DNA from 4 places in the Methylobacter sp. S3L5C genome. Region 1 is predicted to be linked to each of the others. Evidence: riboswitches for the same ligand, from Rfam matches in the RefSeq annotation. Region 1 holds a riboswitch; each other region holds the start of a gene.
The links. A riboswitch is a leader RNA that binds a small molecule or an ion and turns the genes downstream of it on or off. The one in region 1 is predicted to bind cyclic di-GMP.
Positions count from the first base shown of each region.

Region 1 (7,965 bases):
CAGGAAATCAGCTTAACATTGATTTTTCCACCAATCAATACGACGCGCTTACTGATCATTGGAGTAAACCGCTGTTTTCAACGATTCCAGAAGGGAACATTAAAGCCGATATCATTGAGTTGCAAGGCAGGATTAATATCAATAATTTACTGGTCGATGATAAACCCAGTGATGATGACGTTCAACGCTTAAAGCGCTTGTTAACCAATCTTGATATAAAGCCCGAGTTGGTTGACGCCATGCTGGATTGGATGGATCCTGACATGGAAATGCGTTATCCAAACGGTGCTGAAGACGAAATTTATACCAAGCTCGTGCCGGCCTACCGTAGTGCTAATAGCCCGTTTGCAGAGGTGAGCGAATTGTTGCGGGTACAAGGTATCACTCAAACAGATTACGAAAAATTATTGCCCTATATTTATGTGGCCGAGGGCTATCAACCCGTTAATGTTAATACGGCCAGTGCTGTGGTTTTGCGTTGCATGACCAAGGACATAAAAAAAGATGAAGCCGAATCCATCTTTAGAGCCAGTGGTAAACCTTTTAAAAAAGTGGAAGAGTTTTTAAAAGACGAAGCGATGGCTGGTATTAGTGTCAACAAAACCAGTTTGAGCGTGGTCAGTAACCATTTTTTATTATCAGGACAAATCGACATGGGGAAAAATGCATTAACGTTCCAGTCACAAATACAACGCAATGCCGATGGCAAGGTTAAAATAAGCAAGCGGATGCGCAGGAGTTTACTGGATGGCTGAGAAAATTATAGCCAGACTGATTAATCAACAAGATGCGGATGTTCAATGGCTGATTGTAAATGATGTTACGTCGTCTGCAGTACAACAGGGAACGTTGCAGGATTTGGCGGTCAGTGCCGGCAATACAGCGATTACCTTATTATTGCCGGCAGCAGAGATCTTGTTGCTGGCAGTCGATTTACCGGTTAAAAGTAACAGTCAAATTAAAAAAGCACTGCCTTTTGCGCTTGAAGATTTGCTTGCCGATGACGTAGACACTTATCATCTGGTCTGGCATCGGCCGTCCAAAGACACCGTTTATGTCGCGGCAATCAATCAGGTCAAGCTGCAAAATTGTCTGTCGAGTTTTAAGGAAGCCGGCATAAATATCAACAGCGTTTATCCGGAAACCTTGTGCCTGCCTTATCAGGCTGAGAGTTGTTCACTTGTTATTGATCGGCACAATGCCATTTTACGGAATGGGCAATGGCTGGGTGGCGGTATTGATGTTGAGGTATTACCGACGATGCTGGATAAGTTGCTAACAGAAAATCCGGAGTTGTATGGGTTACAAGTCTGGGAGGTTAATGAGCCTGCACAGTGGTTTTTAGACGTACCCATCACCAAGGATCATCATAAACTGGAGGCAGTTTTACCATTTTTACAGGCCGGTGCAGTAAAGTTGGGTGGTGAATTTAATTTGTTAACGGGTGTTTTTGGCCGTAAAAACACAATGGACTGGCACTGGCAAGAGTGGTTGCCTGCGTTAGGAGTTATTCTGCTTGCTGTACTGCTACAAATCGGCACCTTGATAACCGGTTATTGGCACCAAAATACAGAACTGGCAGCACTGGAAACAAAGACATTAGAACTGTTTAAGCAAACTTTTCCCGAGATAAAACGGATTGTTAATATCAACGTGCAGGCAGATCAGCAGGTCACTGAACTAAAAAAACACAGCGTAGGGCAGGGCAGTCAATTTATGCAGCTGTTATATCAGACCGGTGAAATGCTTGGCACAAACCCGGATTTTAAGTTACAGCAACTGGATTTTATAAACAACCTAATGCAATTGCAGCTTATCGCCACAGATATTAGTCAAATTGAACAACTTAAGCAGCAGCTTGAAAGCAAAAATGCCTTATCAGTAAAAGTTCAGTCCGCAGAAGCTGGCCCAAATGGCGTGGAGGCACACCTTGAAATTAAACAAAAATGAGTTTCTGCAGCGCCTGGAAGCCCTGTCGCCAAGAGAGCGCTTGTTGTCCGTCGGCGTTGTTGTTTTTATCGTGTTTTATGCTTTATATCAATTAGTTATTGCGCCGATAGCCGCAGAAAAAATCCTGCTTGAACAAAAAATTAATGCCCAGCAGCGGATTTATCACGCTATAAAAAAGACCAGCCTGGAAGTTACAACGTTACGTAAAAATCAACAGGACACGGGGGTTGATAGTATAGAGGGGCAATCGATAATGACCGTTATTGATACTAGCAGTAATGAGTTGGACATAAAGTCCGCCATCAAACGCATGATTCCTGAAGGCGCCGACAAAGTGACCTTGTGGCTTGAAAATATTGCCTTCGATAAACTAACCCTTTGGCTGGCGGTGCTGGAAACAAAGCATGCCATCACGGTTGATCAAATTAGCATTAATCGGGAACAAACCAACAAAGGCACAGTAACCGCCAAATTGTTGCTGAGTCACTAAGGCGGCAGCAATTCAGAGCGTTCTAGTAGAACTTATAAATCAATCAGTTGCTGAGTGTTAAAATTTAATTTTTCTTGCTGTTTTAATGAATAATGAGTGATTTTCCATTAATTTCACCATTAAAATCATACTTTCAATGAAAAAACGTTCAAACCAAACCAGATCTACGTCCAACGTCGAATAAAAAAAGCTAAGCAACGTGCTGCGGCAGCCAGGCAAGAGACCATCACTAGCCAGCAGCAGAAGAAAAAGCAACTTGTGCATGAAATGTACTCCACCATTTGCCAACACTTTCCCGAGCTGTTTGAGTGGATGCGAGCGGTGGATGATTGTCGTAAGAAAACTTCAACTTATGAGTTGGCCGCTCACCTGACTGCATGCTTGGCGATGTTCCTGTTTAAATCGGGTTCTCGTAATCAATACAACCAGTGCCGTGAGAATCTACAATTCAAGCAGAATTACCGGCGTCTATTCGGTTTTTTCATGCCCCATGGTGATTCCGTGCAGAAGGTCATGGACTTGTTAGATATTTTTCAAATTGAACAATTGAAGCACCAGATGATTCAGGTTTTGATTCAACGCAAAACCTTCCATAACAGTCGTTACCGTGGGCATTGGTTTCGAATTGCGGTTGATGCAAGTGGGATGGGTAGTTATGACCATCAACGTGATGAGCAATGCCTGCAGCGTACGTCAAAAAATGGTAAAACCACTTACTTTCATTCAGTCTTGGAAGCAAGGCTGATTACCCCGAACGGATTCAGCATATCCATCGCCACTGAGTGGCTTGAAAATCCCGAGGATGGTGAGTATGACAAACAAGATTGTGAGCGTAAGGGCTTCATCCGTCTGGCAACCACACTAAAGAAAGTTTATCCACGCCTGCCCATACTGATACTCGCGGATGGCTTATATCCCTATGAAGGTTTTTTCGCTATTTGCAAAGCCAATCAATGGCATTACTGCGTGACCTTTAAGGACGGCAACCTAACCTCCGTTTGGGAGGAAGTTATGGAATTACAGGCACTGCAAAGCAAGAATACCCGCCAGGACCTGTGCTATCTGCCCGCTGGCAAAACCGTAGAGCAGGTATTTCAGTGGGTGACGGCGGTAGATTATAAAGGGCATACGTTAAATTGGCTGGCGTGCAAAGAGACCATCAGATCGACAAAAACAGAAGTACTCGAAGAGGCGCTAAAAACTACGCGTTTTGTCCACATCACTGATTTACCCATCAATGCTAGCAATATTGCTGACACCAGTCGGACTGGACGCTTGCGCTGGAAAATCGAGAATGAAGGCTTCAATACCCTTAAAAACGGTGGCTATGGCATGGAACATCAATACGCCAGGAAAAGTTATTGTGCCCTTAAAAATTACTTCCAATTCATGCAAATGGCACACCTCATTCATCAATTGATGACGTTGAATACTCGCTTTCGAGAAGACTTCATGAAGGCTAAAAACCATCCCACCCTGAAAAGCCTTTGGGTTCAGCTTGTTTCCGCCATGCAATGCTTTGAAATTAATGAACAGGAACTACAAGGTATTAGCGGGGCTTAACTTAATGGCAGTGAAGGTGGGCCAACATAAAGTAGTGCATTTTTGCATTCATACTTATTAAGATAACCAGTAGTAAATAAGCTTCACGAATTTACAAATTAATTGTGTAACTAAACAGTGCGTAAGGCGTGCCATATCCACCTTTTTGTATGATTGGTAAAATAAATACTGTAAACAAGCATAAAAATTCGTAAAAAATTGAAACTTTGAGTTTTATAGCTTTTGTCTATGGCAACAAACCTTGGTTTTTTATGCTGATTACTTGAGAAATTAGCAAAACACCGCAAGCAATTGTGCTAATTTTTCGAGAAATTAACAAAACACTTCAAGCGATTTTTCTAATGAAATAAGGATTTATAAAAGTACTTCAAGCAATTAGGCTGATTTTTTAAGCGGTAAAAAAGAAACATCAAGTAAATAGACGGGTTGCTTTAATTATAAAAATATAATAATGCGTCTTTAACCATAGGTATATACACAAGTCTTACTGCTCCTTCTTCAAAGGGAGAAGGTTGAGATGAGGGGTATGTAACTGCTTGATTTTATTCTCCTCGGCAATTGCTCCTGCATTGTGCTGCATCCGTGCAGTCGTCATCCCAGCCCTCTCCAACAAGAGAGGGAGCTTGGCGCTTCTACAACTCATTGTTTTTATTATGAGGAGAAGTTGTGTAGATGCCTATGGTCTTTAACAAGGGGGAGGCTATATTTACAAGCCTGACCTCCATTGCGAATGAAACAAGCAGGGTACATGTTTCGTGCTTTTTGTGGACTAAAAACTTTTTATTTAGTAACCAACACTAACTCTACTTCAGCTTCGGCAGTATCAAGATCTTCCTTGATAAATTCAGGCAGGCTATATTTCGCTATAAAATAACTTTTAAGCCAGGTATTAATATCCAGTTGTTTAAAAGCCAGTGCGGCATCTATTTGCAATAAACGTTGGCGTACCAAATGTTGTGGAAGCAGAATTAATTCTATGTCAGCCATGGCCACAAATTTATCGGGATTGGCATTGCCATTGTTGATAATCTTAAAAAGTTGTTGTTTTTTTAAGCCCAAATTCTGGTTTAATTCTTCCCTAAACTCAATAAATAAAGGCAGTAAGTCACTGCCAGTGCAATCCATGTCGTGTAATTGGTACATGCGGTTTAAAAGATTACTAACGGCAAAGCGATAAAGTTCTGCTTCTCTTACAAATAGACGAGACGCCATGGTTTGGATAGCATTCCTATCATGATTGTTTAAACGCATTGAAACGATTTGTTTTTTATCGCCTTCAGTAATTCCTGGTGATGATGACATATTTCAACTGCTGGTATTAGTAAAGTTCAGAAATTACATTAAAGTCTGATTATTATTAAATATAGTTGATTATTGTGACAGCTTTATAACAAAGCATACATTTAATCAATAAGTCATCCTTTTACCATACTAATTGTGTTGACATGGACAGCTTTTTACCAAACCCAACTAGGCAACTGCAAAGCAAAGGACTTGTTTTATCACTGCCCGAGTAAGTGTATTGCAAGATTAATATATAGAGTAATGAAGTTGTCATACAAGTGTATTACATTGTCAGCAACTGTCACTGTTTTGTAATCCAAAAGATTGAACCGATATGGGATACTAGCTCCACGTTGAAAGCATCTGGAGCAGATGCCGGTTAAGCAAGGGAAGGCACTGACCATACTGACAGAAGCAGCAACAGCGCTTTATTCTTGATTCAGTATTCAGCAGTAAAGAAATAGATTTATGGTAGCGGGAGCTTAACTGCTTGGCAATAAAGCAGTGAATAATATATTGGTAACAAAGAAAGTGTAAAAGCTAAACCCGTTGCGAAGCGGGGACGGAAAGCTACAGGTCTTGAAAGATTACAAATGTTTTAAGATGGCTGGGCCGCCACATTATGCGAATTTTAATTTTAAACATAATTGGTATTAACAAATGAAAAAATTTAACAAAACTTTACTCGTTGCGGCGTTAATGATAGCTGCTGGTTCTGCTAATGCGAATATCTCTGTTCATAATGGCGATTCAGAACTGTTTATGTCGGTTTATGATTCTAGCAGCAAAAACACGTACTCTTTGAATACGGGTTTGACTATCGATGCTTTTATAGCAGCGGCTAGCAACTCTACTTATGCCTATACTCACGATCTGTCTTTAGATGCCGTATGGACATCTGGTTTTAAAGGTGCTGCAGGCTTTAATGCTGCGACTACTAGTTATGCGCTGATAGTGGGCAGCAATGTTAATCCTGATGTTTTGCTTACCTCAAGTGCAGTCGGTGGTTTGGTGCTAACTGATACTATTGACGCATTAGTTAGTAATTTTCAAATCCAAGCGGGTGAAGTTAACGCTTCCGGTTTTGATATCTCTAAAGTTGTTAATGATGGCAGTATAGCAAATACCGGACAATTTAAAGACTTTGATAATGCATTTGGCCTTCAAACTGGTGCTAAGGCTGCCGGTGCTTACGGCTCTGCGTTAGCTTTTTTTCATGCCACTAATGTTCCTAATGCAGCAGGAGACGAGCTAGAGTCACACGTAGAGCAGTTTGCCGGATCATGGACATTGGCGGGTAATACATTGTCTTTTTCTGCTCCTGCTCCAATATCCGCTGTGCCATTGCCTGCTGCAGTATGGTTTTTTGGCGCTGGTTTGATGGGTATGTTGCGTTTAAATCGTCGTAAATAAATGGTTGTATAAATCCTGTGACGGCTGCATTGTTTTAATGCAGTCGTTTCTGATGTTTTTTAATTGAGAGGCTAAAATGAAAAAAAATTTAATCCTGGGTGCTGCCATTTCGGCTGCATTATTGGCGGGAAACGCGCAAGCGATTACCGTTGATGCTAACAACTTTCCTGTTTATGATACCAGCGCAGCTGGCGATACCCGTGTGGTATATATGTCTGGCGCTTCAGCGGCCGGTACTTTTATAGAAAAAGTATTAACAGGTGCGGGTGTTGCTGCAGATCAAATTTGTGACGTTAGCCAGCCTATCTGGAAATTTAAAGACAATATTGACGGTGCGACACAAAAAGCTTATTTGTGCACGCAATCAACAACAGCGACCGGTTTAACATTGGCCACTGGCAAAGCTAACTTATTAATTTACAAGCGTGATGAAGGCGGTTCTGGTTATGGCGTTAGCCCAATCATTGCTGAAGCTAATGGCGATACTGCCGGTGCTACTATCGAGTTCTTAAAAGTTAACTCAACAAACTGTACTGGTGTAGCACCTGCTGCTGCCGGTACATTAACCAGTATTACTTGTGCTTATACAACAGGTACTGCCGGAAATAACCAATTGGTTGTTCCTGATGTCGGTGTTTCTGATGTCGATCCTGCGCAATTTCAAGGGTTAAATGCTCCTTTAAAAACTAATAATGTCACCCTGTTTGCTAATGTAACAGCTGCGGATGTTGCCAAGTTAACGGTAACACCTGGCGCTGCAGTTGTGTTTGGTGTCCCGGTAAGCATGCATTTATACAGAGCGTTACAAGGTGCTCAACTTGCCATGCATACTATTCCAGTTGCTGATCCAGTATCTGGTACAACTTGCATTGTGGGCGATGTGACAAATGCTGCTTGTATGCCCAGCTTGTCAAAACAGGAAATTGCTTCCCTGATTAAAGGTGATTGGAATAACTGGAACAAATTAATGGTCACTATTCCTGGTGTAACTGCACCTCTTGGTTTAGCAGCATGGGCATCAGCTAATCAAGCAGCTGATGCACCTGCCAACGCTACGACACATGTCTGCCGTCGTGAAAATGGCTCAGGTACACAAGCGCAATTAAATAATTTTGCCTTAAATTATCCTTGTACTACGGCTTCATCTACTACTCCTCCGGCTGTTGGAAATGATGGCCTAAACGGTAATACAGGTACTAAAACAGAATCATCTTTAGTCACGTTAATTCATGAGAACTCAACTTCTGGTCGCGTTACTGCTTGTT
Region 1 covers NZ_CP076024.1:2,247,752-2,255,716, forward strand. The annotation lists gene gspK (type II secretion system minor pseudopilin GspK) at 1-755, shown strand, start outside; gene gspL (type II secretion system protein GspL) at 748-1,950, shown strand; gene gspM (type II secretion system protein GspM) at 1,931-2,440, shown strand; gene KKZ03_RS10095 (hypothetical protein) at 2,708-4,003, shown strand; gene KKZ03_RS10100 (hypothetical protein) at 4,784-5,305, opposite strand; cyclic di-GMP riboswitch class I at 5,817-5,907, shown strand; gene KKZ03_RS10105 (VPLPA-CTERM sorting domain-containing protein) at 5,948-6,700, shown strand; gene KKZ03_RS10110 (hypothetical protein) at 6,777-7,965, shown strand, end outside.

Region 2 (7,965 bases), 300 kb from region 1:
TGCCGGCTTCTTCAACCCATTGATGCAATTTGGGAATAGCGGCTTCATCAATGGAAAAACGTAGTCTTAGGGCTGGTACTTCAAGCAAGCCCAGAAATTCGCTAACGGCAAAACGCGAGTCAGGCAGATTAAGCAGGGCTTCAGCGGCGACCAGCAAGGGATTTTGACCTCGCTGTTGTTGATCGGCCAGGCTGTAAGGAATGTAGCGGGAATCACCGGACTTGATATTGCCAAATACCGCACGGATATGTGGTGCGTATTTATTGATATCCGGTACCATGACAATGATATCTCGTGGCTTTAAGTTTTCAGCTGAATTAAAGCGGGCTAATAGCTGATCGTGAAGAATTTCGACTTCACGCTGCGGACTATGAGCAATATGAAACATCAGGGAATTATCGACTTCAGGCAGGTCGACAGGCTCGGTAGGTAGCGGTTCCAAATCCAGTATCGATTGTTGTAATTGTTGCAACAGACTGCCTTGTCCGGGTTCGCAGTAATCTTTGAACAGATCAATTTTGCTCTCCGGCCAATGCCAGTTTGCATAAGTTTGGGTATCGTCAAACTGGTCCAGCAAGCGAATATAATCACGTCCTTGTTTACCCCAGGCAGCGAGCAACGGTTGTGCGTGGAGATGTAATTCTTCGTCGGTCAATGCGCTTGTCATACCGGATTTATAAGCTTGGCGACGGCGTTCAGCTTTTAACAGCGCTTTGTCTTCAATAATGTCTGCCCAGTAATGTTGGCAAGGGTTATGAACAAACAAGACTATCTGACAAAATTTGCCCAGTTTGGCTAATACTTCAAGCGACTGCTGGGGTAACGATGACAAGCCAAACACTATTATTCGCCGTGGCATGTCGACAGGACGCTGTTCCTGTGTATCAATTTGAGTCATAAATTGCGTATGAACGGCTGCACGACTGGCGTAGGGCGTATATTGATCGCCTAAATCCGCCAATACTGCCCGCCATAATGCGGCCTGCCAGCGTTGTTGTTCCGGCATGATCTGGCTTTGTCCATGGCTATCACGCAAGCTATCAAGCCCGGCTGCCCAATCGGCAATCCAGTCCGATCGATACACCTGATATTGGTCAAAAAGATCAGCCAGCTGTTCAGCGAGCTGATAGCGTTTGCGGCTGTTGTTATCGACCGCCAAAAATGTCGCCAAAATTTCAAACTCAGGTCGGGTAATCAGCGTCGGCAACAAACGGTACAAGCGCCAGGTCAAGGGCGCTTTTGCCAGCAGTTGTTCTTTGGGAATCTGTGAGCCCAATACCGAACGATAAACAGCCCAGATAAACGCTGAGGGTAATTGCACTTTAATCGCTCCGGCAATACCTAACGCACTATTTTTCGCCAGGCTTTGCTGTAACCATTGCCCCATGCCATTACTTTGCACCAGAAATACTTCATTTTCCAACGGTGCCAAAGGATGTTCGCGCAGCCAGTATTCGACCACATCTCCCAACGCTTCCAGTTTATTGGAGTGAATGACTGCAATGCCGCTGTCCAGCGAGGTTTTGTAGCTTGTTTCTGTCATGAGAATATTTTTTTTATTGGAAAGCATCTTGGTTAAATAAGGGTTTGATATTGTAGGTAACCCTTTTGTCTGTTGTTTTGAGCTTAGGAATGAAATGTACTATTTCTTAGCCATCAAACCACGTTCCTGCTCCAAGGTACCAGAAAACTACCAGTGGATATAAGAAGGTTTGCCGGTAATGGCTTGGTGCCAAAGTGGTTCAATAAAATCCGACCCGCGTTTAAAGGCCGTGATATGTCGCTTTGCATTTTAAAAACATGGTAACAAAGTCAGCATTATCATGGTTTTATCACAACTTGAATGAATCCGTGCCAATAGCGCTAACTGCATAATTTATCTTTGTTTATCTTGGAAATTGAAAATATTCCCTGTGCAGTAATATCGCATACTTTATCGTGGTGTTGGCGGTTAGATTTTAAGAAAGTCTATTGAGGCGTAAAAATCCAATATACCGACAAATTATGACAGTGGTCGATAGCTTTGAGGTTTTAGTACTATTGATCGGTGAACGACATTCAATATTAAAAAATATTGCTTTGGAATTTACGATAGGACGAATTTTTGGTCAACGGTAGTTGATAGTTAACTCATTAAGCACGCTTATGAGCAGAGGATAAAGTGAGATTCAACGATAGGGAGTAACGCTAAAACAGAATAAATTTGGATTTTAGTTATCAGATGCAAAAAATCACATACAACTTTTATTGTAAAAGTGACTATCGCTAACCTGTCATACCGGTTTAATCAAAGCAGATATTTTAGGCTTACGATAGCTCTTAAGAGTCAATAATTTATGCTTTTTTACGTCTTCCAACAAAACCTAATGCTGCCAATGCTGAACTAAACAACCATACAGCAGCAGGCACCGGAACTGCTGATACAGCAAATGATGTTTTACCAGGGCTGGCAATGTCACCACTTAATGATAGGTAGGCACCGTCCAAGTTACCTACAGTAGACAAAGCCCATAGTGAGGCATTGTTGGCTCCCAAGGCAGCAAGACTTCCAGGGATGCCGCTTACGTATTGAGTACGTGGACCTTTCACATTGCCGGTTCCTGCATCGTTATAAGTAAGACGATCAATCAAGGTATTGGTATTATCATAAAGATTAATTTCGTCGGAGCGTCCCAGATTTTGGGTATTGTTTCCGATAACTTTTATGTTGGATGATAAATTCCATTCTGTGCGAAATGCAGTTGCCGTTAATTCAGTTAATATTACCGATTCGCCTGCGCCGATAAGGCCAAAATCCGATAAGGTGACTGAGTTGGGCGCTCTACTAGCGTCATCAAAGCTCCAACCGGCAAAATTAACAGCGGTTGATCCCAGATTAGTAAATTCGATAAATTCTCCAGCATTGGAGTTATACATCCATTCGGTAATTTTAACATTAGTAACGGATGCTTCGGCCGTATTGATTAGGCCGCTCAGCATGGCACCGGCAGCCAACAGTTTAACTATGGTTTTATTGTTCATTTTAATTTCTCAAGCAGGGTTAAAAACCACCACTATATTGTGGTGGTAAGAGTTATTTATTTAAGCACGGACGCGCTTTCTTAACGAAGTCATTAAGCCAAGCAAGCCTGTACCAAACAACCAGGCAGCTGCAGGAACAGGGACAGCAGATATTTGTTGCGCCTGAAAGTTAAGGGCCGTATCGGCAACAGCAAATACATAAAATTGGTTGGCACCGGCGAGGCCAGGGACAAAATCATTGTCGTTGGCAACATATAATGTGTGGAACAATGCGCCGTTGTCATAAATATCCTGACCAAAAGCCAATGCTTCAATCTTGGATGGAACATTGGCACTGTTGATGCCATTGGCATTAAGTTTAGCGGCTACGTCAAGAAACAAGGTTTTTGGAATTGCTGCAGCGCCTAATGCCGAAGAGCCAGTCATACCGCTAACTTCAGTTGCACCTGTGAGGTCAATTTTATACAGCTGTTTGACGACAGCGTTACTGCCATCTCCCAAGCCTTTGCCATCACGCTCATCGATCAAAAACTCATGGTTGTTGATGGCGATAATTTCACTGGCACCTGAACCGTTTGTTAGTTTATAGGCGTATTCATGAGTCGCTTCGCTTGCGATGTCAATAGTCACAATACGAATGCTTTTACCGCCACCCTCCTGTCCCAACGCCGCTTGCATGATACCTACCAGCATGGTGCCGTCCGGAGTAATGGCTAAACCTTCCATGCCCTTGTTGGTAACTCGGCCGCTGGTTGTGTTATTAGCTATCTCGGTAGCGCCAATCGGATTCAGATTTGCAACGGCCAAATTGGCAGGCAGCGCAAAAGATTTAATGCGCTCACCGGTTGCACGGTCAAACTGGTTGACATAAGGACCGTATTCATCGGAAATAAATACGCTCTTGCCGTCATTGGAAACACGTACGCCTTCAGGATCGAAGCGGGCATTGCTGGGGTTTGCTGAAGTGGAATCAGTTACGCCCAGTGCATTGGCAGAACCATAATTATCAGAACGACCGGTGAAATAATTGGTGTTGTTGGTTGTATTCAGTATTGGTGCGCCGGAACCTAAGGGAGCGCCATTTATTTGGTTACCCAAGCCTGCACCAGTGCCATAATTTAGCGTTGTGGCGCTAGACAACAAAGTGGTTGCTGTTAATGTTGGCGTAAGGTTATAAGCCAAACCAGTACCTGATGTATTGGCAGTTAAATCCAGAGTTATGGTATGGAAACGTGCAATATAAGAAGATGTGTCGTCTATTTGGCTGTTGTACGCCGTTGCATTAGGTCCGCGATCTGGCGTCGCAATAAAAGTATTTCCGCCTGCGTAAGCAAGTCCGGAACCGATACCACCCAGGAAATTACCTGCTATACCGTTTTCAAGCAAGCCTGTTAAGCCTGACAAATCGGTATTAACGCCGGCAGAACTGCCACTCAAGCTGCCAATAGCGATTAATTGGCCTGACGTTATTGCTGCATGCGCTGAAGTAGCGGCACAAAGTGAGGCTATGATAGCCGAAAGTAACAGTTTTTTATGCATCGTAAATCCTAAAAGGTTTGTAAGCGTGGGATACTCAATTAGGTGGTAACCCGGCTATCTCGTCTTTTAGACCCGCAGTTTTCTGTCCCCGCTTCACAACGGGTTTAGCTTTGACACAAACTTTATTTTGACAGACAGTTATGTCATTTTAATGACATGAAATTACAAATTTACGGCATCAATTAAGAGAGCATAGATGCTTGATAAAAAGACAAAAATTAACACTGCTTACGACTAAGCACGATAAATTATCCAGGCTTGGTAAAGTATTGAGCTCTAAAAAACCCCAAGATTTTGTATCAAAAAAATTACAATTTTGTTTAGATTTGGTCTTAATGTAATACATGTGTATCTCATGTGTATTTCATACTTATGTTATTGAATAAATGGCTTTATTTAATAATATAGTTTTTATATGTCTTTAATGCTGCTGTCATTTTTCTTCGGTATAAACTATTTTCCGGTTAATAGTTACCGGACATACTCAATAATTTTATTAGCCAGGAAAAGACCATGTTTAAAATGAGAAAATCTGTTGCAGCTGTTGCTGCAATATTGGCTGGTATGCCTTTGATGGCATCCGCTGTTACAGGCCCCAGCACGACTACAGCGCCTTATCTGCTTCCATTGGCTACTGCTCCAGGTTGGGCAGTAACTTCAATCCTGACTACTGGAAACGTAGTGGGTGGTTATACTATGGGCGGTCTTCCTGACGGTTTAGGTGCTTTTGATAACAATGATGGTACTTTTACCGTATTGATGAATCATGAGTGGAATAATACTGTCGGTTCTGCGCACACGCACAATCCTGATGCGACTAAAGGCGGTGCTTATGTGTCTAAATGGGTCATTGATAAAGCTACTTTAGCCGTACAAAGCGGTGGGGATTTGATCACTAAAGTTTATGGTTGGGATAACGGATTTCAACAATCACAGGCAGTTTCTAATCTGACTACTACGTTTAGTCGTTTCTGCTCTGCCGACCTGCCTGCTGCGAGCGCTTTGTTTAATAGACATCTTTCCTAAATACAGCCATAGCGTAAGTTAACAAGAGCAGCCACTAAATTCCATGTCAAGGAGTAATGCTTGTGTTTGCCCCGATAAACATCTTTGGCAATCCTGAAAATTTTGCATCGGCGATTAACATGCTCAATAAAAATACGCTGTTTTGATAGTGCCTTATTATCGGCTTTGTCTTCTGCCGAAAGCGGTTGGCCTTTTTTCTTTTTAACCGGTAGAGTCGAGTTCTGATGGTGTTTCTTTATCCCTTGGTATCCGGAATCCGCCAACAACAGGGCATCAGGATGTAACAATAGACGGCTATCTTTGAAGATCGAAAAATCATGCTGTTGACCTTTACCTATCACTACGGAGAGTATAGTCATCGTCAATAGGCAGATCACGAGTTGGACTTTGATCGTGTGGCGTTTTTTTTCCTGAAAAGTACGCTTTCTGGTTTTTAACAGGGCGCTCGATAGGCTGCTCCGAAACATCAATGACCACGGTAGCTGCGGGATCTTCCAACAGTGCTTTGCGGTTGGGCAGTTTTTCGATTTTGATCAATAGTCTTACAGTGCGAGTATAGATTTTATGGCAATACGATTCGCTGATGTCGAAGACCGCAGCCAGATTTATCAACGTCGGATAGTGACGAAGATAATAGAGTGTCAGTAACAAGCGGTCTTCCAAAGCCATCTTGGAGTCTTTTCGTCCCCGTCTAGTCAGTGGATTAAGGACTTTTTGTTCGTCCAGGTAAGTCACCAGCTTACCGTGAAGATGCAGAAAATCTTCTGGTGACAGGCCGACAGTCCTTAAAAATTCTTCAGGCTTGTGTCTTGGCAATTGGGCATAAGGAGTCATGGCTATCCGTGTTTTCAGAGGTAGATCGCTATTTTAACCCTATCAAAGCCAAATTCTATGTCAATTATTTAGGAAAGATGTCTAATGTAGCAACAGGTATGGGTACTCAAGCAAAATTGTTCATGACTGGTGAGGAAGGCGGCAGCACGGGTTGGGCACAAGCAACAGTAGTTACCGGTTTAGACGCTGGCAGCAGTTACACATTGGGTAAATTTAATTTGGCAACCAACGGTTCTGGTGGAACGGCTGTTGGCGGTTGGGAAAATATTTTAATTAATCCTTTCTCACAGGATAAAACCATTGCCATCGGTACCAACGATGGCGGTACTGGTGTCATGAATAATACGGTTGGTGTGTATGTAGGTACGAAAACTAATACCGGTTCTGAAGTTGATAAAGCCGGTTTGAATAACGGTAATCTGAAGTTTGTTAATGTTACCGGTAATGCTCTTGAAATCGCTAATGGCACTACACGTGCCACCAATATCGTTGATGGTGCGGCGTTTACTTTAAGCGATACGGCGACTACATTTTCTCGCCCTGAAGATGGTACCTGGAGTGCTGATGGTAGCAAGTTCTGGTTTGTGACTACTGACCAACTCGATAAAACTGAAATTACAGGTCAAACCCAAGTGGGTGCTTCACGTTTATGGGAATTGGATTTTGCGGATATTACCAATCCAGAATTGGGCGGTACTATTAAAAAGTTGCTGGATGGTACTGAAGGCCAAATCATGATGGACAACATGACTGTGTCTGCTGATGGCAAGTCATTGATATTGCAGGAAGATACCGGTAATGCTCCACATAATGCCAAAGTATGGTCTTATGATCTGGCTACAGATTCATTAACCGCTATCTTAAAGCATGATGCTTCTTTATTTGGTGATGTGGTTGGAGGTACTGTGGTTGCAGGTTCTGTTACTGCTGATGAAGAATCTTCAGGTGTTATTGACGTATCTGCTATTTTGGGTTACGACGCATTTTTGATGGTTACTCAAAATCACAAGTCTTCTACCAATCCGTTGTTGGTTGAAGGTGGTCAGTTACAACTGGTTACTGCGCCAGCAGCAGTTCCGGTTCCAGCAGCAGCTTGGTTGTTCGGTTCTGCAATTATGGGCTTTTTGGGTTTTACACGTCGTAATAAAAAAAGCTAAATTGTCTCAGGTTTAAGCCCGGCAACTGGGTGCCTTAACAAAAGCGGCGACAAGGCAATCTTGTCGCCGCTTTTTCTATTTTTAGCTAAGAAATCTTTACTTAATTATTAATGATTCTCGGGATAAATTGAATGTGTTTATTCCTTTCGCAGTCCGCTTGTCGAATCATGAGCGAAATAAACACATTCAGGTGCACATACTTTTCGGGGTCACAACTCGATCATAAATTCCGTAAAGGTGACCGCGCGAATTACATCACTGACTTTGGAAATATTCTATGAGCACTCTCAAGCTGCAAGGTATGCAACCGCTATTTTATTCACCACTGACTGTTTTTGAGATAGAAAGCGCCCAAGCGCTTAACTCTCAACTACTATCAGAAATCGGA
Region 2 covers NZ_CP076024.1:1,947,612-1,955,576, forward strand. The annotation lists gene recC (exodeoxyribonuclease V subunit gamma) at 1-1,543, opposite strand, end outside; gene KKZ03_RS08860 (lamin tail domain-containing protein) at 2,335-3,021, opposite strand; gene KKZ03_RS08865 (esterase-like activity of phytase family protein) at 3,082-4,560, opposite strand; cyclic di-GMP riboswitch class I at 4,602-4,679, opposite strand; gene KKZ03_RS08870 (hypothetical protein) at 5,074-5,586, shown strand; gene KKZ03_RS08875 (transposase family protein) at 5,583-5,963, opposite strand; gene KKZ03_RS08880 (transposase family protein) at 5,917-6,420, opposite strand; gene KKZ03_RS08885 (hypothetical protein) at 6,498-7,577, shown strand; gene KKZ03_RS08890 (2OG-Fe(II) oxygenase family protein) at 7,855-7,965, shown strand, end outside.
Region 2: another riboswitch for cyclic di-GMP. It lies ahead of KKZ03_RS08865 (esterase-like activity of phytase family protein); the one in region 1 lies ahead of KKZ03_RS10105 (VPLPA-CTERM sorting domain-containing protein).

Region 3 (7,965 bases), 1.5 Mb from region 1:
CAGGAAGCCTTGGAAGAAAGAGCACGGGATGAGTTAGGAATGATGAGAGAGGGTGAGACTTTTTTTCAGGTTCTTGAGTGAAGTTAAATCCAGCTTAAAGGCGTAAGGCTAAAAGTGAAAAAGCACTTTTAGCCTTACGCCTTTTCTTTTTCAGGGTTCATACTGAGAAAGTGGCTACGACACAAAATGCTGTAGTTTGTTACATTGTTGTGGTGTGTATGCGGAATGTGATGCAATGCAATGCAATGCGAGTCAATTAAACCTTTGGAGGCATATCTAATGAAGTTTTTTATAGGAATAATTGTTTTTTTATTGGTACTGTTTATATTTTTGACTACCAGTGTTGGCGTAGCTTTTGGCTTGGTTTTGATATTTCCAGTTATTTCATTTGAAATAGGCATTTTAATTGGAGCTATTAGTATTACTGTAAGTTGTTATGGTTTTATAGGCATAATAAATACACTAAGCAATATATATTCACTTCCTACAGAAGAGGATATTTTAGATAAAATTGATTTGGGTCATGTTGTACTGCCACGATCAACGCGAAGTAGAAGAAAAAGGCGTTAATTGTCGTACTTTATCCTGTATTACAGCATTATTCTCACACACTCTATAAAGCTGCCTTTTAGCTTGATATCCTAACTTTCTTTACATATGACTGATTCAATAAAATTTTGGGCTGTTGTTCCTGCTGCCGGTGTTGGCAAGCGTATGAATGCCGATCGCCCCAAGCAATATCTAAAACTTGCCGGTAAAACAGTCATTGAACATACCTTGTTGCGCTTATTGAACGCCAAGGTTTTTGTCGCTATTGCAGTCGCCATTTCTGAAGAAGATCCCTTTTGGCCTGAGCTTAAAGTCTCGGCTCATGAACAAATTATTACTGCTGCAGGCGGGAAAGAACGCGCGGATTCCGTGCTTTCTGCATTAAAATCAATACGTCCGTTAGCCTCGGATAACGATTGGGTGTTGGTACATGATGCAGCGCGACCTTGTATAACGGCAATGGATATACACCACCTCATCGCTGCGCTGGCAAATGATGAGGTCGGCGGAATTCTTGCCTTATCGTCACATGACACCTTAAAAAATGTTCAAGGTAGCAGTATATTGGGCACCTTGGACCGTAGCCATATCTGGCGGGCTTTAACTCCGCAGATGTTTCGTTATGATCTGTTAAAAAGCGCACTGGAAGCAGCAGAAGGTAATCCAGCCATTACTGATGAAGCCAGCGCCCTAGAACTACAAGGTTTGCAACCAAAAATCGTCGAAGGTCGTCCTGATAATATAAAAATTACCCGACCCGAAGACTTGGCATTAGCGCAATTTTATATGGAGCATCAAAATGATTAGAGTAGGTATGGGGTATGATGTACACCGTTTTAAAGACGGTGGTGATGTGATATTAGGCGGCGTAAAAATAGACTATGAACAAGGTCTGGAAGCCCATTCGGATGGAGACGTGGTATTGCATGCACTCTGTGATGCTTTGTTAGGTGCGGCAGCTTTGGGTGATATAGGTAAACATTTTCCTGATACGGATCCTGAGTTTAAAGGCGCCGATAGCCGGATGTTATTGCGGCATGTTTATCGCATTGTTCAGGATAAAGGCTATCAACTGGTTAATGCCGATATGACTATCATCGCCCAAGCCCCTAAAATGGCACCACATATTGTTGCCATGTGCCAGAATATTGCCGATGATTTAAACGTGGACGTTGATTGCATTAATGTAAAAGCTACCACCACAGAAAAATTAGGCTTTGAAGGTCGCAAAGAAGGCATTGCCGTACAAGCCATTGTCTTGATTGGAAAATAACTTTTATATTTATGGCACAGATATTTGGATAAGCTTATAACGTATTACAATTGCTTAGGCTTTGTAATGTAACAATGGGTAAAGTATAGGATAGCAGTCGCAGGTTTTTATTTTGAAATTTAAAGTTCATTTTAGATCTTGTTATGGAGTCTATACCTTATTATTGGTTGCATGGCTTGGATTATTCAACCTGAAGAGCGACAAGCATAAAGCCTGTCGTGAATCCATTGTTCGGTGACAACTATTTTGACCGGAACAAAGACACTGTTTTTCTTGGCTATTTTCTGTCTTTTCTCAAGGCCTTTGGTATATTTTTTATCTAATGGATGAATCAGTGTTGGATTTTGTATTTTTGAAATTTCTTCACAAACGCGCATTAAATTATAAGTAATAGTCGTGATGTCGCCATTAAATTGAGCCTTACAACTATGATTGAAATTATGTGGCACTTATGTCTATTGACGAAAACACCCTGATTTATCTGGGTTCGTCCCAGTCAAGTTAAAAAAACTTGAACATTGAGTATGATGCATCGGTGGGCAGCGTTTTTACGTTCTCAGTCGCAAATCCGTCTTAAGCCGCTATCGGTTTCAAATTGATCGAGCAACGTGCGTGTCGTCGGCATGTTATAAATCGTTTTTTCCACAAATACCCTGGCGATGACCATGCGGTTTTGAGGTGGGCGACGTGAAAAGCCATGGTTGGGGCAGATGAATTCTTCGATGTGCACTATTTCTAATGTGGTGGCTAATTTTTGTTGTTTCTCTGTTAGTGAACCCAACTCTTCTTGCAGCCATTGAAATAAAGAGCCTTGTATCTTAAGTCATATTTGTGATGAGCTGTCTCGTAACTTGCTCATGCCCTTAATAAAGTTGGATTTTATAAAATTTTATTTTATCATTTTTTGGCAGGTTGTTTCTTTTTTTGCCGTTCTGGCTACTAATTCCCTTCGGTTTAATGGGTGTTGCAAGTTCCTCAAAATGAATACGGCACAGACTATCCCAAAACAGTACTAAAGCTTATTTATAAGTCTACTCCAGAGGGTAAATTGCGTCATATCACCTACTTTTCATTTTTTTATGTCAAATAACACAGTTTAATTAATTGTGCCTCCAGTTTCGCATCGTTTTTTATTGCAATCCTAATAGTAATATTAAGCAACTCGTTGTAAGAAAAGGATTTTTATTGTTTTTTTAAGATTTGGCATAAAATCTGCTAAATAACAATAAGCCAGTAACAGCTATTGCCGCTGGTTTGCTCTCAGAAAAGAAAGTACTGCATAAATATCATGCAAAACTTTATCACTTTGCCACCCCCGTTGTGAATCGGGCTCGGAAAGCCACGGATCTTGGGTTTTACTTAAGATGGCCGGGCTGCCTTTTCGTCATTTAACGAAAGAGGGCCTCAGCATTTAGTTGATGACAATAAATCCTTAGTAAGACGCTGAGATTGTTTTCTTTTATTAAAGCGTTGGCCTCATTTTTCTTATCTCGAACTCAGGATATATCAAATGCAGTTTTAAATTAAAAAAAGACCTTTATTACACACAAAAAAGCTATTCAGCATGAGTCAAATAATTTCACTATTCCATAATCACAGCTAAAGCAGAGATTACCTGAGCGGGTCGCTGATAGTCGATTTAAGGACGAGATTATCGAGCTTAAGCCAGCACACCATAATAGCCGATCTATGTGTCGTTTTGTTTACGGTACATGAATTAAAAATGTATATAAAAGACCTGGCGAGTTGCCAGTCGCTTCAATAGTACTAAAAAACATAACTCTTTTAATCTACACAGCAAATTAGGTATTCACCATGAATCAAGTCATTACTCCAGTCAAAAAATTGTTAGTCATCGACAGCCAAGTTGGCAACTGGCAAAGCTTGGCCGCCGATGTTGGCACCGATACGGCTGTGTTAATTCTTGATTCGGGTTCTGATGGACTCGCCCAAATCAGTGCTTACCTGACGACGTTAGCCGCAAACACACAAAATTTTGTTCCGTTGCAAAGCCTGCAAATTATTTCCCACGGCAGTGCGGGCAGTATCAGTTTGGGTTCAACTACCCTAACTACTGACAATTTACAGCAATACACCAGCCAACTGGAAACGATAGGTAGTGCCTTAAACGCCACCGGTGATATTTTGCTGTATGGCTGTAATGTCGCAGCAGACCCCGTTGGGTTGGATTTTATCAATCAATTTGCGGCCTTAACCAGTGCCGATGTGGCGGCGTCAACTGACTTAACCGGCGCAACGGCCTTGGGCGGTAATTGGGTATTGGAAGCGGCTACCGGAACTATTGAGGCAATAGCCTTGCAACCGGTTTATAACGGAATATTAGCAGGTGCGGCTGTTATAAACTTTAATAAAGGTGAAGTGGATAATCCACAAGTTGCAAGTACAGCGGGCAACCTGGGCATGACCCAGTCCGCCTATGCAGGTTTTGCTAATGTTGCTCCTCAATCCGGTGGTCTTACTGCTGGCACAAATGCCGCTGGCGCTTATTACGAAGATGGCTTGGTGGTGGGTATTGTCCAGGATACTTCCAACAACATCGCCCATGTTCACCGTGGTGGAACGGTTAATGACAGAAACGTGATGTATCATTCCGACTCTAGTGGACTTTATATCAGGGCTTTGGACAGTAGCGCCTTTAGCCTGACATCACTTAATTTTGATGCGGTGGCTAGTGATGAAAATCCGTATGCTACTGGCACTTACATAAGCCAAAGTTCAGGTGAGTCAGTAACCAGCGTGGCCGGTGCCAATGATTATTGGGAAATTTTGGGTTATGCCTCGGCATTAAATCCAACCCTGGATACTGATGCCAATAGTGGTGCCTGGATTGCCCGTCAAACATTGACTAACGGTTTTAACGGTCTGGTGACACTCAGTAGCGCTTTTGAAAATATTGGCGCTTTCTGGATTCATTATGCCGGCTATCAGCAAACACCTGTAGACGGTATGCAGTTTGCCATGTCGTTGGATAATATAAATATTGCTCCTGTTAATACTGCTCCGGTAGCCGTCGATGACAGCCTCACTGCGACTGAAGACACGTTGATTATCTATACGGCAGCACAATTGCTGGGTAATGATACTGATGTTGAAGGCGCAGCCTTAACCATCGCCAGTGTCACCTCCGGCAACAACGGCACAGCGGTATTAAATGCCGACGGCACAGTCAGTTTTACCCCGTCTGCCAACTTCAGCGGTGTGGCTGACTTTAGCTATGTAGCCAGCGATAGCGCGTTGCTATCCACTAGTGCGACAGTAACTGTGACTGTCGTGGCTGTTAATGACTTGCCTACCGGCACCGTCACTATCTCCGGTACGCCGACTCAAGGCCAAATACTGACAGCAGACATCAGTACCTTGGTCGATGCCGATGGTTTGAATCCAGCAACTATTACTTACCAATGGTTTGCTGATACAGTAGCCATTAGCGGCGCAATAGCCGCTACGTGGACGTTAACTCAAGAGCAAGTGGGCAAAGAAATTACCGTTAAAGCCAGCTATACTGACCAACTACTTACCGCTGAACAAGTAACGAGTGTTGCCACCACTATGGTAGCCAATGTCAATGACCTGCCTACCGGCACCGTCACTATCTCCGGCTTGATTGAGCAAAACCAAATATTGACAGTCGCCAATACCTTGGTGGATTTGGATGGTATGGGTACTGCCCCGATTACTTACCAATGGTTGGCAGGTGGTATAGCTATTGAAGGTGCAACAGGCGAGACGTTTACCTTAACTCAAGCGCAAGTGAACAAAGTCATCACCGTTCAGGCCAGCTATACCGACGGCCTGAATAAACTTGAACAGGTATTGAGCTCTGCCACCACTGCCGTAGCCAATGTTAATGATTTGCCTACCGGCACCGTCACTATCTCCGGTACGCCGACTCAAGGCGAAGTGCTGACAGCCGCTAATACCTTGGCGGATTTGGATGGTATGGGTACAGTCCCGATTACTTACCAATGGTTGGCAGGTGGCCTAGCTATTGAAGGTGCAACAGGCGAGGCGTTTACCTTAACTCAAGCGCAAGTGAACAAAGTTATCACCGTTCAGGCCAGCTATACCGACGGCCTGAATAAACTTGAACAGGTATTGAGCTCTGCCACCACTGCCGTAGCCAATGTTAATGACCTGCCTACCGGCACCGTCACTATCTCCGGCTTGATTGAGCAAAACCAAATATTGACAGTCGCCAATACCTTGGTGGATTTGGATGGTATGGGTACTGCCCCGATTACTTACCAATGGTTGGCAGGTGGTATAGCTATTGAAGGTGCAACAGGCGAAACGTTTACCTTAACTCAAGCGCAAGTGAACAAAGTCATCACCGTTCAGGCCAGCTATACCGACGGCCTGAATAAACTTGAACAGGTATTGAGCTCTGCCACCACTACCGTAGCCGATGTTAATGACTTGCCTACCGGCACCGTCACTATCTCCGGTACGCCGACTCAAGGCCAAATACTGACAGCAGACATCAGTACCTTGGTCGATGCCGATGGTTTGAATCCAGCAACTATTACTTACCAATGGTTTGCTGATACAGTAGCCATTAGCGGCGCAATAGCCGCTACGTGGACGTTAACTCAAGAGCAAGTGGGCAAAGAAATTACCGTTAAAGCCAGCTATACTGACCAACTACTTACCGCTGAACAAGTAACGAGTGTTGCCACCACTATGGTAGCCAATGTCAATGACCCACATACCGGCACAGTCACTATCACCGGTACGGTTGAGGAAAAACAAATATTGACAGCAGTCAGTACCTTATATGACATTGACGGCATGGGTGAAATTTCCTACCAATGGGTAGCAGGTGGTATAGATATTCAAGGTGCAACAGCCGATACGTTTACGTTAACTTTGGCCGAAGTAGGTAAAGTCATTACCGTAAGAGCCAGTTTTAATGACCTACTAGGTAGTCCGGAAAGTGCGACTAGTTTTGCTACTGCCAGCGTAGGACAGTTCAATAATCCACATACCGGCACCGTCACTATCTCCGGTACGCCGACTCAAGGCGAAATGCTGACAGCCGCCAATACCTTGGCGGATTTGGATGGTATGGGTACAGTCCCGATTACTTACCAATGGTTGGCAGGTGGCTTAGCTATTGAAGGTGCAACAGGCGAAACGTTTACCTTAACTCAAGCGCAAGTGAACAAAGTCATCACCGTTCAGGCCAGCTATACCGACGGCCTGAATAAACTTGAACAGGTATTGAGCTCTGCCACCACTGCCGTAGCCGATGTTAATGACCTGCCTACCGGCACCGTCACTATCTCCGGCTTGATTGAGCAAAACCAAATATTGACAGCCGCAAATACCTTGGTGGATTTGGATGGTATGGGTACTGCCCCGATTACTTACCAATGGTTGGCAGGTGGTATAGCTATTGAAGGTGCAACAGGCGAAACGTTTACCTTAACTCAAGCGCAAGTGAACAAAGTCATCACCGTTCAGGCCAGCTATACCGACGGCCTGAATAAACTTGAACAGGTATTGAGCTCTGCCACCACTACCGTAGCCGATGTTAATGACTTGCCTACCGGCACCGTCACTATCTCCGGTACGCCGACTCAAGGCCAAATACTGACAGCAGACATCAGTACCTTGGTCGATGCCGATGGTTTGAATCCAGCAACTATTACTTACCAATGGTTTGCTGATACAGTAGCCATTAGCGGCGCAATAGCCGCTACGTGGACGTTAACTCAAGAGCAAGTGGGCAAAGAAATTACCGTTAAAGCCAGCTATACTGACCAACTACTTACCGCTGAACAAGTAACGAGTGTTGCCACCACTATGGTAGCCAATGTCAATGACCTGCCTACCGGCACCGTCACTATCTCCGGCTTGATTGAGCAAAACCAAATATTGACAGTCGCCAATACCTTGGTGGATTTGGATGGTATGGGTACTGCCCCGATTACTTACCAATGGTTGGCAGGTGGTATAGCTATTGAAGGTGCAACAGGCGAGACGTTTACCTTAACTCAAGCGCAAGTGAACAAAGTCATCACCGTTCAGGCCAGCTATACCGACGGCCTGAATAAACTTGAACAGGTATTGAGCTCTGCCACCACTGCCGTAGCCAATGTTAATGATTTGCCTACCGGCAC
Region 3 covers NZ_CP076024.1:720,708-728,672, reverse strand. The annotation lists gene KKZ03_RS03545 (septum formation initiator family protein) at 1-81, shown strand, start outside; gene KKZ03_RS03540 (hypothetical protein) at 280-570, shown strand; gene ispD (2-C-methyl-D-erythritol 4-phosphate cytidylyltransferase) at 658-1,356, shown strand; gene ispF (2-C-methyl-D-erythritol 2,4-cyclodiphosphate synthase) at 1,349-1,822, shown strand; gene KKZ03_RS03525 (hypothetical protein) at 2,008-2,271, opposite strand; cyclic di-GMP riboswitch class I at 3,121-3,203, shown strand; gene KKZ03_RS03520 (DUF4347 domain-containing protein) at 3,638-7,965, shown strand, end outside.
Region 3: another riboswitch for cyclic di-GMP. It lies ahead of KKZ03_RS03520 (DUF4347 domain-containing protein); the one in region 1 lies ahead of KKZ03_RS10105 (VPLPA-CTERM sorting domain-containing protein).

Region 4 (7,965 bases), 970 kb from region 1:
CGGTCAACGCAGGGATTGCAACATTGAGGTTATTTAAATCTGATTTGTAAGTGTCTGTAATAAGAGCTTTATCCGCATTATAAGAGGTGTCTAGCGCTGCTTGATCGTTGGTTTTTGTGGTTTCAAGCGCGGTTAGCTGAGTGTTACTATTGGTGGTAATTTCTGCCTGGGCTGCGGTATTGCCATCAGAAAATGACTGAAAACCGTTAAGACCCCCAAGTATGGTTAATCCTGCTGCCGTGACACCACCTGATGCGGCTGATATGACATCAACATAACTAAGTTCATTTGAGACTGTGCCATCCGCTTTTTGTTTGTATTTGGCCACATTGGTCATGCTTGCCGGCATGCTAAACGATGGCGTGGCACCACTGTAAGTATCGCGATCAAGACTAAAAGCCAATTCAAGCCGGTCGGTCAACGGAATAATCGCATCGGCATGGTAAATATCAACCTGCATACGGTTATCACTTTCCTGGTAATGGCCGTAACTGACATTGGATAGTATTTGTGCCGAAGGGATGGCGGCCGAGACAGTCAATCCGGGCAGACTGAGTGCCGCTGTCGTGAATGCCGCCAGTGCAGTTTTTTTGTCTGATTTAATTGCAGCCACAACCGCCTCCTGCACCGCTATGTCCACCTTGTGAGGCTTCTTTGCTGGTAAAAATATGATCACGAAAGCTGTTTAAATTGGGGTGGGGATTGATACCCATTTCCGGTTTGGCCAGATTACCCCGTTGCCAGGGCGCAACCGTGCTACAACCTTGGCAAACAAGCACGCTGCTACAGAGTAGGGCGATGACCAGTCGGTGAGTCCATTGATTTCTCGTGTAGTTCGATAAGTTACCGAATGTAACGAACACATTGAGTGTCGGTCGCATAGTCTTATCCAAGGTAAGACGTTGCTCACCAAGCCATTGTGTTAAAGCGTGCATGATGTAAATCCTTAAAGTTATTCAGCCAGTAGCGCCGAAACTTGTGCACTAATCATGTCTTTGTCCTCATCCCGAAAGCCGAGATGTATTTTTCTGATTTTGCCGGTTTTATCGACCAGATAAGTCGACGGCATGGCTTGAACATCAAACTTGGCAGGGCAGTCGCCTTTTGGATCAAAAGCCGTGACGTAATCAACGGCATTGCTAACAAGAAACTGTTTGGCTTCTTCGCTATTTTCATCGACATTGATGGCAATAATCTCAAAGCCGTTTTTGACGTGTTCGTTACGCAAACTGTTAAAAAACGGCATTGATTTTTTACAGGGTGGACACCAGGTCGCCCAAAAATCAATCAAAATCACTTTGCCTTTATAGGCATTAAGGTCAAGTTTTTCAGCATTGCCAGTAAGTGCGGCGGGACATTGAGGGGTAGGTTGACCTTCTTGTGCTGCGTTTGCCAGAGGGGCAGTAGCCAAAAATATCAGGGTTGATAAAAGCAATTTTTTCATGACGGTGGACGTTATTAGTTTTAAAAGACAAGCGCTTACATCACCTGTTTCTGTCGGTAAATAGCGGTATGTCGAAACGACAGAAAGGGTTGTACTAGGCGGCCGGGAAGGCATCATCTACAAACACAAAAACCCGATACATCAATTTGATGTGCCGGGTTTTTGTTTATATCAGCAGTTTTAAGATTTTATACCGCTAATTTGCGTCGACGCAGACCGACAAACCCGGCCAACGCGCTGCCAAATAACCAAACGGCACCCGGCAAAGGAACGGGCGAGGTGGTTTTAATATTTAACGCATAACCATCAACGCCGGTATTCCATTTTGAGAAATCAACGCCGCCCAAGTAAATGGAATAAATATGACCGGCTTCAGCGGCAAAGGTAAAGCCGTTAACCCCATCAACATTATCGCTATAGCCGATATTAGTCAGCCCTGTGGTTGCAAATGGATTATTGGCTGTATAAGGTTTTGCAATAACAGGATTATTCCAAGATCCGTGATGGCTATAGTTAGCAGTGCTAGTGTCCATGCCATCAAAAACGGTGACACCAAATTTGCTGAATGTACTGGGGAGTAAGTTACCCAGTGTTGTTAAATTTAAGGTAATGTTTTGAGCCACATTAGATGTTACTAAACCAATATCAGTTTGATGCTTCCAGCCTGTTGTTGGTGCTGAGTTATCGCGCCACGCACCGCCACCGGTGTCGATTTCCGCTGCTGTGCCATATTTTGCCAAGGAATCAGCCGCAGAAATGGTTGCAGCATCTCCAGAACCCGTTAATTGAACGGCCCAGTTTAAATGAGAAGAACCGGTGTAGCCAAGAGGCAAAGCACCAGCAGACGTTCCCAACCAAGGTACGATAGTCCCTTTGTTGCCCTGACTTTCAGGGCCGGTTGCAGTGCCGGGTGAGGTGGTACCGTTGTCAAATGTGCGTGTCCAGCCATCAGTAGCTGTAGAAACTGTTGTTGTAAAGGTGTTGTACATTGTGGTTGACGCGAATGTGGTAGACGCGCTCATGGAAAGTGCTGTGCCGGCAATGGCCACTGTGATGGCTTTAGCTAATTTGGTTTTTATCATGGTGATCGTTGTCGCTTATTTTAAAAGTTAACCTGTCCAGCATCTTGCCAAGGATTTATTGTCATTAACAAAATACTGGGGCCCTCTTTCGCTAATTGACGAAAGAGGCAGCCCGGCTATCTTAAGTAAAACCCAAGATCCGTGGCTTTCCGAGCCCGCTTCACAACGGGGGTGGCAAAGTAATAAAGCTTTGCATAATATTTATGCAGCACTTTCTTTTTGAGAACAAAACCGCTGCGATAGTGTTGCCGGTTTATTCTATTATTTTTAGTTAGCATATTTTATGCCATTTCTTAAAAAAATAAAAAAATCATTTACTTACAACAGGTTACTTGATAGCGTTATTGCGGTTGTAGTAAAAGCCGGTGCGAAGCAGGAGGCACAATTAATTAAACTATGTTATTTGACATAAAAAAAATGAAAAGTAGGTGATATCCCGCTTTTTAATAAAACGAGTTATTTTTAGTGGCGGGTAAAAGTCAGGGTAACAGGGAAGGGCGGCAAATAGCTTCGATGGAGTAAAGCCGAATCGAGGCATCAAGTTTGAATTAGCCTCGATTTTACTAAGTTATATCGAGTCTATTTAACGGGTATTATATTAACGATTGTATTAGGTAATTTTTATGCGACTACAAACCGATGGTGCAGGTAGCTTTTCTCTTTGACAAGTAGCCTTTTATCTTCCGCTGAAGTTTACTTTGGCGGTTTTTTATGTCTGGTAGTTCATTGTTTTAGAGTCAAACGTGACGCGGTTTGTTGCCCCGTCACTCAGGTTTTAAAAGTTATTGAAATTTTGAAACGGTTTAGCTTTAGATTGTAAGCACGGGTCGGTATCTTGCTTTTTTACAAGCAGTAGCAAGTGAACATTAATCGTCGTAGCCATAAAAGCTGATAATCGGTTGTAACCAAGCCGAGATTTTTGCATATTCGGTTTCATAATGCCGCCAACGACCAACCGACGACGAATAAAGCGGTTGTGCAACCTGATTAAAGCTGGGGCTGGAAATGTATTTACCGGCTGCTTGTTTATGAAAATCTACAACGGCTGGGTCCCAATTTACATCCAAAAAGTCAAAAACCTTACGAAACGCCGGTTCAAATTGGAATACGGCATCTTCATAACGAAATTCGATAAAATCCATCGTCAATTGCGGTTTTATAGTCATCCACCAATCCATAACCTGCGCATAAAACTGTGCAGTATCTTGCCAGCTTAGTAAATGTACGGTTGACGGTGTGGGTATCATGGTCTGCATAAAGCAACTCAGGCAGACATCACGAGGATCACGCAGCAGAAAAACCAGTTTGGCATCAGGAAAAAGACAGTTAATCAATCCTAAATCAATAGTGTTCATGGTAGTTTTATCAAGTAACAAGCGGCTACCAATCTTGTCGCCGTATAAGGCATGCGCCCTGTTCCAGTAAAATTTCCGCAAGTGCAACACGCCTGCCAAATCAAGTTTCCTCAGTTGATCTGGTACGTTGCCCTGATTATGGGAAAGCCGGTTTAATTCTTGAACCACAGTAACTATTAAATCAGTTTCGTCCGCGACAAAAATATCAGGGTTAGCGCCCAATACTTCCTGGGTTAACGTGGTGCCGGTACGCATAAAACCCAGCAAGAAAACTGGCGCAGGTTGATCGGCTGGAAACAGGGTGTTTGACCAGCGCCCCAGTAATTCACGGTTAAATTCGGCTTTATTGGTTTTCAGCATTTGTGGTACCAACTTCGCATCCTGGCGTAATACTTCAGGCAGGCGTTTGGAAACGTTAGCTGATAGATGCAAATGAGCAAAAACCTGGTCATACTCGCCCAGTTTATCGAGGAAGCGAGCCAGTTCTTTATGTGCCCTGAATTGTTCTTCAGAGGTTAGTAAAGGATTTTGGAGTACTTTTTCCAGTCGGTTTTTAGCGTCTGCCGTCCGTCCATCTGCAGCTTCCAGCGTTGCCAGCAGAATCGCCAGCATAGCGCTATCTGGAACCAGTTGCAGGGCTTTTCGACCTGCGGCCAGAGCAGACTTTTTTTGATTTAGCCGGGAATGAGTCAAAGCCAGTAATTGAAAGCCCCGGACGAAACCGGGATTAATCAGTACCGCTTGTTTGCAGACATCCAGTGCACCTGGATAATCATGCCAATATTGCAGTTGATCAGCCATATCAAGAGATAACTGAGTATCCCGGCTTTTGCGGGCTTTTTTCAATAATAATTGTCCTGCCTGACGCAAATGAATGATGCCTTGGTCGCGCTGCCCTTGCCAGCAAAGCGATTGTCCCAAGCAGGCCAGCACTTGAGGATCTTTTGGGTTTTCATTTAAGGCTTTGGTAAACCAACCGATGGCTTCAGCAATATTCTTGTTTTGAATGGCGGCTTGGCCGAGTTGCATAAATTTGCTCATTGGTTTTTAAAGCTCCGTTATATGAAAAGTTACTATACTTAATAGCAAGAATTCTAGCACAGAGAGTAAGCGCCCCAGAATTGGTTTAGTCTTGAGTTATTGGATTTAAAGTTAAGCCTTTTACGTTGTTAGTGTGGGATATGCCATAAAAACTTGCTGTTCTGTGTTAAATAACACAATTTAATAATTGATTGATTAGTCAAGACTCATAATGACTACAAAAAGAAAGTGGTATAAATATTGCTAATAAATATAGGCGAAAATGCAATTAATTAAATACCTACTTAACTCGGCCAAAGGTGATTTTTTGCGACTTTAAGAAAGATAAGCGGCCTTAACTTTTTACCAACATTGACAAATAAAATGACACGAAATCGACTATTGGGATTAATCACGATCATGGTTCTTATTAGTGGCGGGGTTGCTAATTATGCCTTTAAAACTGAAACAGAAAGCAGTGGAGAAATGGTTTTAGGTCATGGCAATCTGGATGCACTGAAAGGCATTTATGGCCAATGGCAAGAACATTATGAAGCGCGGGGTGGCAATGCGACTACATTACGTTTATCACTGGCTCATTCTAAAGTTTTATCAAATACCGACTCAAAAGCTCGCGGCACTATGGAGCTTAACTTAATAAACGGTTCCTTAGCCGTTAAAGTGAAAGGTCTTGATAAGCAAACGTATGATGTGTGGTTGGTTGATAATCATGAAGGCGTAAATCGTACCGTAAAGCCTGAGATTGGCGATAGTTTTTTTCGTTTAGGTACGTTAACTCAACACAATGATATTGCTGAATTGACGACTCAAATCAATCGGATCGCCCTGGCTGATTTTAAAATTGACATGGTCACGGTAACCTTGGCAGGGAAAAGCCCGGATCAAAGTGTTGTTATCGCAGGGGCTCCCGATTTTTTACAGAATTTATATTACGCTGACAAAATCTGGGCTCAAGCGGCAGTCGGTAGTGTAAAAGCCGTACCCGAAACCCGGTCACCTTTTGATTATTTGTTACCTAAATTGGCGCTTGCCGTTGATGCAAATCAACTTAATTTGGCTAGTGTAATGGGTGCACAGATTGCCGAAGGACGTCGAATTTTTGTTAATGAAACGTTTAACGGTAATGGACGTACCTGTAGCACTTGTCATCGTTTGGATAACAACCATACGATTGATCCAAAATATATTGCTAATCTCCCGCTCTCTGATCCGTTGTTTGTCGCTGAAACCAATCCGGCCTTGAAGACAGGTTTTGAAAATCCTAAACTGATGCGGCAGCTGGGGTTGATTTTAACCAATATTGACGGTTTTAATAAACCGGCAGTAATGCGTGGTGTACCTCATACCTTGGGGTTATCTAAAACAATCACTACTGAACTTATGGTAAATCCAAACGGTGCAAAGGGCGAGTTTGCCTTGGATGAAGAATTTGCACATGCCTTGGGTTGGTCTGGAGATGGCTCGGTGGGTACCGGATCTTTGCGCGAGTTTACTTTTGGTGCCATTGTTCAACATTTTACCAAGTCTTTGGCAAGAACCCCTGGCACTGATTTTCGTTTGCCAACTGATGCAGAATTAAATGCTTTACAAGCTTACATGCTCTCTTTGGGGCGTAGTCAGGAATTGAATTTAAGCAAAATGACTTTTACTTCCGAAATTGTCCAACGCGGCTTGGTATTATTTAACGTAAAAAATAATCCGGTTGTTGCCGGTAAAGCTGTTTTAGGTACGGGAGCTAATTGTAATGGCTGTCATAGCAACGCTGGTGCAATCAGTTCGACAACGGGTGGAAATCCTACCAGAAATACCGGCATTGAAGCTATGAAAGATCAACCTGCGGTGTTATTGGATCCGACCATTGCTATTGACGGCGGAATTGGCGATGTCGATGTTAAAGGTTGGTGTAACGATAATGATGAGGATACACCATGTAGTTATGGTGAAGGTCGCTTTAATTCGCCCAGTTTAATTGAAGCAGCAGATACGGCACCTTTCTTTCATAACAACAGTGTGAGCAGTATAGAAGAAGCGGTTGCTTATTATAATACCGATGATTTTAATCAGTCGCCCGGTCACCTTACCTCGTCTAATGCGGATAGAACTATCAAGATTGGTTCTTCGCAAGTAGTTGCCGTGTCTTTATTTTTAAGAACTATCAACGCGCTGGAAAATATTCGCAATTCCAATGCACTGGACGAGCAAGCTATCCGGTTAAATGCCGGCAATGGTAGAGAAATTACTTTGTTGGCGCTAGCCGATACCGAAGATGCTATTCAAGTGCTTACAGAAGGACAGTTATTGCCTTATCCTGAGGCCGTAAACAAGCTAAAAGCGGCTTATCAACTGGAATACACTGCCTCTTTGTCGCCATTGCCGGCACTGCGTAATGTTATGTTGAATAAAGCCAGAGCATTAAAATTGCAAGCTGATGCTTTAATGGTAAGCAGGGTCCCATAACGAATAGTTAAGTTAAATAAGACCTGACAGTTACAAAAAATCTGTCAGGTCTGACTCTAAGCACAAATCAACAAGGATTAGCGCTGTTTACGTTTGCGCCAGATGATAAATCCTGTGCTAATCAGCAATAGCGGAATGATGATTAAAAAGCCAAAACCTATAATAGCAACTGCTGTTTGGGTCAATTGCAAGCTTTTATCGGTTGCAATTTTTGCCGGGATATTGATAAACCTATCATCATGAATGAGCCACGAAACCATTTTTAAGCCCATATCCAGATTACCGACATTGCCGAGGTAGGTATTGGATAAAAAGTCACCATCACCAACCACCACGATGCGTTGTTGTGTTGTTTCATTAAGATTTCGGGTTAAAGCATAGGCAAAAGCCAGCGGGCCTTGTTTTGCCTGGCTATTGGCATCAAATTTTATTTTCCCTTTGATAGCATCGGCTTCCATCCATGACTTTGCCGAACTGCTTAGCCAAGCTGAGATAGTAAAATCAGTTTTACCATCAATTTCAAGTGCTGCCACAACCGGATAAAGGGTAATCGTCTGAAAACCTTTGGTGACTGGATGAGGTGCGT
Region 4 covers NZ_CP076024.1:3,216,779-3,224,743, forward strand. The annotation lists gene KKZ03_RS14400 (DUF3570 domain-containing protein) at 1-613, opposite strand, end outside; gene KKZ03_RS14405 (DUF4266 domain-containing protein) at 600-935, opposite strand; gene KKZ03_RS14410 (TlpA disulfide reductase family protein) at 953-1,444, opposite strand; gene KKZ03_RS14415 (VPLPA-CTERM sorting domain-containing protein) at 1,633-2,526, opposite strand; cyclic di-GMP riboswitch class I at 2,630-2,712, opposite strand; gene KKZ03_RS14420 (sulfotransferase) at 3,393-4,922, opposite strand; gene KKZ03_RS14425 (hypothetical protein) at 5,286-7,379, shown strand; gene KKZ03_RS14430 (GldG family protein) at 7,457-7,965, opposite strand, start outside.
Region 4: another riboswitch for cyclic di-GMP. It lies ahead of KKZ03_RS14415 (VPLPA-CTERM sorting domain-containing protein); the one in region 1 lies ahead of KKZ03_RS10105 (VPLPA-CTERM sorting domain-containing protein).